Linked DNA regions of Rubinisphaera margarita. The protein of the gene in region 2 interacts with the protein of the main gene of each other region in a pairwise test. Links are inferred from orthologs where the notes say so. Each region holds a gene or a part of one and is shown on either strand. Other genes may lie near its edges.

Region 1 (4,341 bases), on a different replicon or contig from region 2:
AGCCGCCCATCGAGAGTCCACAGAAGGTGACTGGTTCGAGAATCTTCATTTCCTTGAGCAGCTCGGCGAGATCGTCGGCGTAGTCCTGCATCGTGACCAGCGAGGCGGCTCCTTTCGAGGAGCCGAACCCGCGAAGATCGGGAGCGATGACGCGGTACCGCGATTCGAAGAACTCGAGTTGAGCCTGCCACATACTGGAGTTAAGTGGGAATCCGTGAACGAAGAGCAGCGGATCGCCGGCTCCACGATCCTCGACAGAGAATGTGGATTGATCGACGGTGTAGTTCATCGGACGACTCCGAAGGCCAGAGGGGACTCAAAGAATTGGCGGACAGCGAGATTCAGCCCCGATTATAACCGGAATCTTTGGGAACAAAGAGACGGAGAAGTGAGCGGGACAAAAAGAAAAAGCGGAACACCCGAAGGGCATTCCGCTTTCTCATGAACTGTCACGGGAAGACCGCGTGGTGTCGCTCGTCCCGTCGGACAGAAGTCAGCTCTGGAGTGAAATCCAGAGTCTTACTTCTTGTCGTCCTTCTTGTTGTTCTTCTTTTTCTTGTTGTCGTTGTCGGCCTTGTCATCGCCGGCGACGACTTTCTTGGCCTTCTTGTTGTCGTCCTTCTTCACGTCTTTGCCACCCTTGTGGGCGTCTTCGCCGTAGTGACCCTTGTCTTTGCCACCCTTGTCACAGGTGCAGGCGTCGGTTCCGCAGGCATCGCAGCCCTTGGTTTCGCAGGCGCAGGAGCTCTGCCCGCAGTCAGAGCAGTAGCTCTTGGTGCTGCAGCAGGAGCTGGTTCCGCAGCTGTTACCACAGCAGGAGCTCTTGTAGCAGCTGTTGCTGTAGCAGCTGTTGCCGCAGGAGTTGGTGTAGCAACGGTTGCTGGAGTAGCAGTTGTTGGAGTAGCAACGATTGCTGCTGTAGCAGTTGTTGCTGGTGTAACAACGGTTGCTGCTGTAGCAGTTGTTGCTGCAGCTGTTGTAGCTGCTGTAGCAGCGGCTACGACCACGACGACGAGCTTCGGCGGTATCGGCCACCGAAACGACCAGCATGGCAACAGCCATGACGCTCAGAAAAGTACGCATGTTTGATTCTCCCTGCACTGAAATCAAATGTGTCCCAGATTTGTTGTCTCAGATACACGAGGGACTCGGCGCGTGATCTGAGCGACTCTTGTAGTTTGTTCACTGTATTAACATGGCGAACTGAGTTATTCAAGGGTGGATGAAGAAAATGGGAGGGTGCTGTGTCCTGTTCCGCATTTTCTGCATCTCCTCCATCTAACGATGGTGATGCGGTTTTTACGACCGTCAATACCGAGTTGACGCAAATTCCCGAAACTCACCCAAACAGCATTTCGTGGAACTCGTCTTCACTGAGCACCGGAATGTTCAGCTGTTGCGCTTTGTCGAGTTTGCTGCCGGCGTTCTCGCCCGCGACGACGTAATCGGTTCGGCTCGAAACGCTTCCGGAAGCCTTGCCGCCATGCTCGCGAATCAGCTCTTTGATCTCGTCGCGGGTGTATCTTTGCAGGCTTCCTGTCACGACGATCGTCTTGCCTTCGAGCTGCTGGCTGCCGGAGTCTGAAGACGTTTCCGCTTCGGCCATCTTCAACCCGCGTTGAGCCAGATTCTCGATGAGCGCGAGGCCGTAATCGGAGTGGAAGAACTCGTGGACGGAAGTCGCGATGACCGGGCCGATCTCTTCGACATTCGCCAGTTCTTCCAGCGAAGCCTCGCGAATCTTCTCCATCGAATGAAAGTGGTCGACGAGGACCTGGGCGTTGCTCGTGCCGACATGGCGGATGTTCAAGCCGGTAAGCAGTCGCCAGACCGGTTGTGCTTTCGAGGTCTCAATACCTTCGAGCAACTTGTCGACCGATTTCTCGCCGAGACGTTCCAGACTGAGCAGTTCGTCCCGTTTGCCGCTCAGGTCGTAGAGATCAACGAGGCTGCTCACAAGGCCGGCTCCGATGAGCTGTTCAATCAGCTTGATGCCGAGGCCATCGATATCCATCGCCTGCCGGGACGCGAAGAACCGCAGCGTTTCCCGCAGACGGGCAGGGCAGTCTGGATTTGGACAGCGAACATACACGCCCCCTTCATCCTGCACCACTGGCGTCTGGCATTCCGGGCATTCTTCCGGAAAGACAAAGGGGGTTTCATCACCGGTCCGCTTTTCCAGTTCGACCCGGAGCACGTGCGGAATGATCTTCCCGGCTTTCTCGACGATGACCCAGTCGCCCACGGCGATGCCGAGCCGCTCGACTTCATCGCGGTTGTGCAGGCTGGAACGCGAAACGGTCGTCCCGGCGATTTCGACCGGCGTGAGATTCGCGACCGGTGTCAGCGTGCCCGTTTTTCCGACCTGCACGTCGATTGATTCTACTTGAGTGGACGATTCGTACCGTTCCCATTTGTAGGCCACGACCCAGCGGGGGCTCTTGCTCGTCACACCCATTTCGTCGCGGCTGGCGAGGTAGTTGACCTTGATCACGAGTCCGTCAATTTCGAGATCGAGCTCGTGCAGCGAGTCCATCATGACTTCAACCTGCTGCTGAACCTCTTCGAGACCACGACAGACGCGAATGCCCGGCGTGGTCGGCAGGCCGAAGCCGCGAACGGCTTTCAGGTAGTCCATATGCGTCTCGTAACGAACGCCGATGATCTCTCCCATGCCGTGCGTGACGAAACGAACCTTGCGACGCAGACACTGCACCGGATCGAGCAATTTCAGAGCGCCGGCCGTGCTGTTGCGGGGATTGGCGTGAACGGTGGAGCCGCTCTGTTCCTGTTCGGCTCGCAGTACCGCGAAGTCGCTGTTGGCGATGTAGGCTTCCCCACGCACTTCGAGCCGCTCGGGGAATTTCTTGCCATCCAGAGTTAACGGGATGCCGCGAATAGTGCGGGCGTTGTGTGTAACATCATCCCCGGTTCGGCCATCGCCCCGCGTGACCGCCTGAGTGAGGTGGCCGTTCTTATAGATGACCGCGAGAGCCACGCCGTCGATTTTGTATTCGAGTGTGTAGTCAACAGTGTCCCGCCCTAGCAGCTGCCGAACTCGCTGGTCGAACTCGACAATCCCTTCCGGCTCGAACACGTTGTCGATCGAAAGCATCGGCACGCGATGCTGGACCTGTGTGAAGCCGCTGATGGGAGCCCCGCCGACTTTCTGAGAGGGACTCTCAGGCGACTGCAGTTCAGGATGAGCGGTTTCGAGCTCGATCAGCTCCTGCATCATCCGATCGAACTCACGATCGGTAATCTCCGGGGCGGCTTCGACGTAGTACAGCCGGTTGTGTCGATTCAGCTCCTCACGCAGATGCTGGACACGGTCCTTGGTCGTTTGAGACATCTCTAAAGCTCGTCAGTCGGAAACAGATGGTCTGGTCGGGCGGTCGCCAGGCATGCAGAAGAGGGAGACCATCCTCGCAAGCCGGCTCTGCGAAGTATGTCGTTTCCCGACGACGAAGACCATGGAAGCGGAGGGCGGCAAACGGCTGGTCGGCCGCGAAGCAGAACGATTGCCCGGACCGGCCTTCTTCTACCCGCCGGGGCTTCAGCTATCGATGACTGTCAGCCGTTGAATCTGGGATCGAATGGCGGGGTAAGCCGACAGCGCCCCTCCGTTTTCTGCAGAAGCGTATTCCCCCGCAGCCAGAACGGTTACTTCTCCATCGGGCCGTTGACGAGCAGAGGGACCTTGATTTCCGGGAACTCGGGGTCGTTGGTGGTGACGATAATGACATCCGTCTGACGGCCAGCCGGGGCGATGCCGGTGATGGCGACATCAAACTTCACCTGCGGGTTGCCGTGGACGTCCTGTTCGACGCGGCGGTTCTCAATCGACAGCTGACCGAGTTCACAGCGGACATCGAGCACTTCCAGTGTTCCCAGAGATCGGAAATCGGTGATTGTCACAGTCTGTGTCGTCTTCTGAGCGCTCAGCTGATAGAAGATCAGTGCCCGAGGCTTCACGGTCACTTTCTTCTCCGGCACATCGACGCGGAAGGTGACGTGTTTGTGCTCCTCGGCTGTACTTCCGGCGGTGCGGTAAGCGACATCGACCGTGTACTCCTGCAGTCCGGCCTGCTCGCCGGCGGTATCGACTTCGACGTAGAATTTGCCATGTTCATCAGGTTTGAACTCGCGGTTCTCGTGCATCCGAATCGTGACGCAGCCGCAACTCGGCTTCACGGCGGTGATGGTCAGCGATTGCTCGCCCGCGTTGTGGAAGCCGAACTCGGCCACGGCTTTCCCTTCCCGCAGATCGACTTCGCGCAAATGCACCATATGAATGTGCATGGCCAGCGGAGCCACGGCCGCTTCCGGAATGAACCGCGA
Region 2 (4,859 bases):
GAACTGAACCGACTGCGAATAATTGTGCGAGGTGTCGAGATCGTCGAACCACTGAAATAGTCCTGATATAACCGCCTGAAAATCGGGGCTGTCCCGCTTCAGTTGAGCAGGAAGCCAGTTCCGGGCATTGTGCAGCAGTTCGGGCACATCATCGCCTGGAAAGCGACTCGATCGGGGCTCCAGCACCGGCAGTTCCGGATCGCTCATCTCCCAGCAGATCGAAGCACACGGAAACGGCAGCGTCTTCCGCCAGGGCATCGCGGTGAGAGCCGCGTGGACCGATCTGGTTTCTTTGAGCTTCTCCAGAATCAAATCGTGCGGGGCGATGACCATGCCGACCCGCGCGAGCGGCAACCACAGCGATGCAATCTGCCCGCCCAGCTGACGGTACGCGAAGTCCGCAAACGAATTCGCATGATGCGGCCACCAGATCGCCGCCCGCTCGTTGGCGTGATCATCGAGCTTCGACAGGTTCGCCAGCGTTTCCCGATCGGGCAGCTCCTCACACAGGGCGATCAGAACCGAATCGCAGTCGGAAATCGCCTCGATGAGCCCCTCGGCATCTCGCAGAGACCTCACCGTACGGACCTGGAGGGGTTTGTATTCAGAGAGATCGGGAAGATCGTCGGACAACGTCAGAATGGTGCAGGACATGGCATCGTTCGCTTTGCAGAAGGCGACTCACAAGAAGGCGGACTCAGCATGAAACCGCAGAGAAGCCGTTTTCGCAGACCTTAACACTATTGTCCGATTTCCGTCGACCATGTCGATACGGAAAACCACAACGAATCCGTTCTGGAAGAAGTCGCTGCTCTCAAAGAGAGCCGCCCGGTGCCGCGATGACGTTGAGGGCAGCCCCGGTTGGTTCAATCGGGAAGAATCAACGGCCTGTGGAGCAGGTCACCCGCATTTCCCCCTCACCCTAACCCTCTCCCCCACGGGGGCGAGGGAACTCAGTACGCCGTGGCCTCGAACGAGTCTTCCGGGCGACGCTTTCGTGGAGAATCGAGCCGGATTCCCGAACCGTATACAAGCCGCGGTTGTCGCCTTAAACTAGCGACTGTTACCGTCCGCTCCGCATGTGTGCCACTGGCTCTGCCCGTGTGATGACACCGTCTGGAGCGATGCAGAACGTCACGGGCGGAGCCCGTGCCACCCGACGACTCGTCACCTTCCTACAGCCGAATTCAGACTCATGCCCCGTTACGACCACAGCTCGATCGAACCGAAATGGCAGGCCTTCTGGGCCCAGAATCGCACTTTCGAAACGCCGGACCAGCCGAAAGAGGGCTCCGCCGGGAAGCTGTACGTCCTCGACATGTTCCCGTATCCCTCCGGCGACGGTCTCCACGTCGGCCATCCGGAAGGCTATACCGCGACCGATATCATCTGCCGCTACGCCCGGCATCAGGGCAAGCACGTCCTGCACCCGATGGGCTGGGACGCCTTCGGCCTTCCCGCGGAACAGCACGCGATCAAAACCGGAACGCATCCCCGCGACACGACTTACAAGAACATCGACAACTTCCGTCGTCAGCTGCAGATGCTCGGCTTCAGTTACGACTGGACCCGCGAGATCTCCACCACCGACGAGGAATACGTCCGCTGGACGCAGTGGATCTTCCTTCAGCTCTTCAACTCCTGGTTCGATCCGACCTTTGAATGGACCGGCCCCGATGGCGTGAAGCGGACCGGCAAGGCCCGGCCGATTGCCGATCTTCCGATTCCCGACGACGTCAAATCGCAGGGCGAAACCGCCGTTCGCAGTTATCAGGACGAACGCCGCCTCGCCTATCAGAGCGAAGCACCCGTTAACTGGTGCCCGGCTCTCGGCACCGTGCTTGCCAATGAAGAAGTCACTTCAGAAGGCAAGAGCGAACGGGGCAACCACCCGGTCGAACGCCGTAAGCTCCGTCAGTGGATGTTGCGGATCACCGCCTTCGCCGAGCGGCTTCTCAATGAACTCGAACCGCTCGACTGGCCGGAATCGGTGAAGTCGCTCCAGCGGAACTGGATTGGCAAGAGCATCGGAGCCGAAGTCGATTTCTTCGTCCTCGAACCGGGCAAGAAAGCCGATTCCTCCGATCAATATCTCAGCCAGCGAGCCTCGTCCGGCTTCCCGGCCAAACCGGGCGACGATGTCCTCCGCGTTTACACCACACGGCCCGATACGCTCTTCGGGGCCACCTACATGGTCGTTGCGCCGGAGCATCCGATTGTCGATCGCATCGTCACGGCTGAGCAGAAAGAGGCCGTCGAAGAGTACCGTCGGAAGTCGGCCAGCAAGACCGATCTTGACCGGACCGATCTGGCCAAGGAAAAGTCGGGTGTCTTCACCGGAGCCTATGCTCTCAATCCGGTCAACGGAGCCGAGACGCCGATCTGGGTCGCCGATTACGTCCTCATGAGTTACGGCACCGGAGCAATCATGGCCGTGCCGGCTCACGATGAACGCGACCTTGAATTCGCACAGACATTCGACCTGCCCGTCATTCCTGTCGTGCAGCCGCCCGATGAGAAGACCAATCCGATCGGCTTCACCGATCCCGGCACCGCCATCAACTCGGGTGACTACGACGGCACGCCGACCGCTGACTTCAAGAAGAAGATTACCGCCGATCTCGCGGAACGCGGCCTCGGACGCGAAGCGGTCAACTATCGTCTTCGCGACTGGCTCTTCTCCCGTCAGCGGTACTGGGGCGAGCCGTTCCCGATCTGGCATGAACTCGATGACCAGGGCAACCCGACCGGCATGATTCGCGGCGTCGACGAAAGCGAACTCCCCGTTACACTTCCCGACATGGACGATTTCGCCCCCAAGGGAACGCCCGATCCGCCCCTCTCGGCTGCTCCCGAAAGCTGGCTCTACAAAACCGCCGCGGACGGCACCCGTCTCCGCCGTGAAACCAACAGCATGCCGCAATGGGCCGGCAGCTGCTGGTATTACTTGCGGTTCTGCGATCCGAAGAACACCGACGCCTTCATCGATCCCGAGAAGGAAAAGTACTGGCTCCCGGTCGACTGCTACATCGGCGGAGCCGAGCACGCCGTGCTGCATCTCCTCTACTCGCGATTCTGGCACAAGGCGCTGTTCGACCTCGGACATCTCAGTAAGCCCGAACCGTTCCAGAAGCTCGTCAACCAGGGGATGATCCTTGGCGAAGCGGAGCTTACCGCGTATCGCATTGCCGATGAATCGGCCTACAGCGATCAGCGCGATGAGAAGTTCGCCACCGATCTGCAACGCCCGTGGGTTTCGGCTCGCAATGTCGAAGAGAAGGACGGCCAGTACGTCGAAAAGGAAACCGGAGCCGTCCTCGAAGCGGTGATGATCGAGAATGATCAGGTTGCCAAGAAGGGGAACGACTTCGTTCTCAAAGACGACGCCAGCATCGTTGTCGATTCGCGGGCGCACAAGATGTCAAAGTCTCGCGGCAACGTCATCAACCCGGACGACATCGTAAAGCACTACGGAGCCGACGCCCTCCGGCTCTACGAGATGTTCATGGGTCCGCTCGAACAGACGAAGCCCTGGAGCATGTCGGGCGTGGAAGGAGTCTACCGCTTCCTCGGCCGCGTGTGGCGCATGATCGTCGACGACGCCGCCGAGTCGGTCGTGCTCAACCCGGCCATCAAGGACGTCGAGCCGACCGAAGCTCAGGACCGCGTGCTCCACAAGACGATCAAAGCGGTGACCGAAGACATCGAGAAGCTGTCGTTCAACACGGCGATCAGCCGCATGATGGAATTCACGAACGAATTCAGCGGCCAGAACCCCCGCCCCAAATCGGCCATGAGCCAGTTCCTCCTGCTCCTCAGCCCGTTCGCCCCGCACCTCGCCGAAGAACTCTGGCAGGTCCTCGGCCACAGCGATTCCCTCGCCTACGCCGCCTGGCCCAAGTTCGACGAAGCCAAACTCGTCGAATCCGAAATCGAAATCCCGGTCCAGGTGAACGGCAAACTCCGAGCCAAAATCAAAGTCCCGGCCGACTCAGATGCAAAGGCAATGGAAGAGGCCGCAAAAGCCGATGAATCGGTCGCGGCTCAACTCGAAGGCAAGCAGATCGTGAAAACAGTCTGCATCCCGGGACGACTGGTGAACTTCGTGGTGAAGGGGTAGTGGGCGGCATCCGTCGGGTGCCACTGGCGTCTCGCCAGTGCGAACCATCACTCCAAGTCCCAATGAGCATCGGCGGCCTCTTAAAGCATGCCCACGCAAGCGTGGGCATGGCACCCGGCCCGTCGGTGTTGGTAAACCGCAGACGCGAAGCCTTAGAAAACACGACTTGCCTACCGTGGGATGGGACGCGTTCAATACCGAAGTCCGTCAATGGGAAACCGCTTGTTGCTGCGCAACCCGGAGGTAAACCTCCGGGCCATCCCGCCGAAGGCAGTGTGAGCTTTTTAGCTTAGAACTGTTGGCCGCAATCGCTCAAACAATGCTTCAAATGTCTCGTGGTCTGGCGTGGCGAAGGGGCAGAGTCGCATTGCCTTTTGCAGAACCTCAAATACATCTTCGGCCAGTTCATCGTCACCACCACGATGTGAACAACCAGCCAACACTTGAAAGAAGCCGTCGTTGTTTTCGACTTCTTCAAAGAACTCTGGGGGTTGGTCGTCAGTGATTCCAACGAGTATTGCTTCATGAATTGGGTGTTCCAATTCAACGCTTTCAAACGCATCCATCAATGGTTGCAGCTTTGTGCGAACACGTCGCATTGCCTTCGAGAATGCTCTGTTGCGAGCTAACACACTAAATCTAAGTTGCATAGTAAAAGCCTTGTCAATGGTTCACCGGATTGAAGGGTGGCCGCTGACCAAACACCCGAATGTAAGTGTCGATGTATCGGCAGGATGGC

Evidence for each region. The genes of interacting proteins can lie anywhere in the genome.
Region 1: the proteins of leuS (region 2) and ligA interact in binary tests that used the Escherichia coli proteins (3 or more experiments, as listed by UniProt). The link is inferred for Rubinisphaera margarita from one-to-one orthologs.

What each region holds. Positions count from the first base shown.
Region 1 is NZ_JAKFGB010000009.1:908,340-912,680, forward strand. The notes cover bases 847-3,844. They hold ligA (NAD-dependent DNA ligase LigA), read right to left. Parts: upstream 3,353-3,844; coding sequence 1,340-3,352; downstream 847-1,339. Other genes in these bases: L1A08_RS06875 (hypothetical protein), read right to left, coding at 847-1,083; L1A08_RS06885 (DUF1573 domain-containing protein), read right to left, coding at 3,664-3,844. In the rest of the region: L1A08_RS06870 (alpha/beta fold hydrolase), read right to left, coding at 1-289; more of L1A08_RS06875, read right to left, coding at 520-846; more of L1A08_RS06885, read right to left, coding at 3,845-4,341. UniProt on the Escherichia coli protein: DNA ligase that catalyzes the formation of phosphodiester linkages between 5'-phosphoryl and 3'-hydroxyl groups in double-stranded DNA using NAD as a coenzyme and as the energy source for the reaction.
Region 2 is NZ_JAKFGB010000015.1:121,799-126,657, reverse strand. What follows is about bases 805-4,320. They hold leuS (leucine--tRNA ligase), read left to right. Parts: upstream 805-1,195; coding sequence 1,196-4,120; downstream 4,121-4,320. In the rest of the region: L1A08_RS16800 (hypothetical protein), read right to left, coding at 1-654; L1A08_RS16790 (hypothetical protein), read right to left, coding at 4,405-4,686.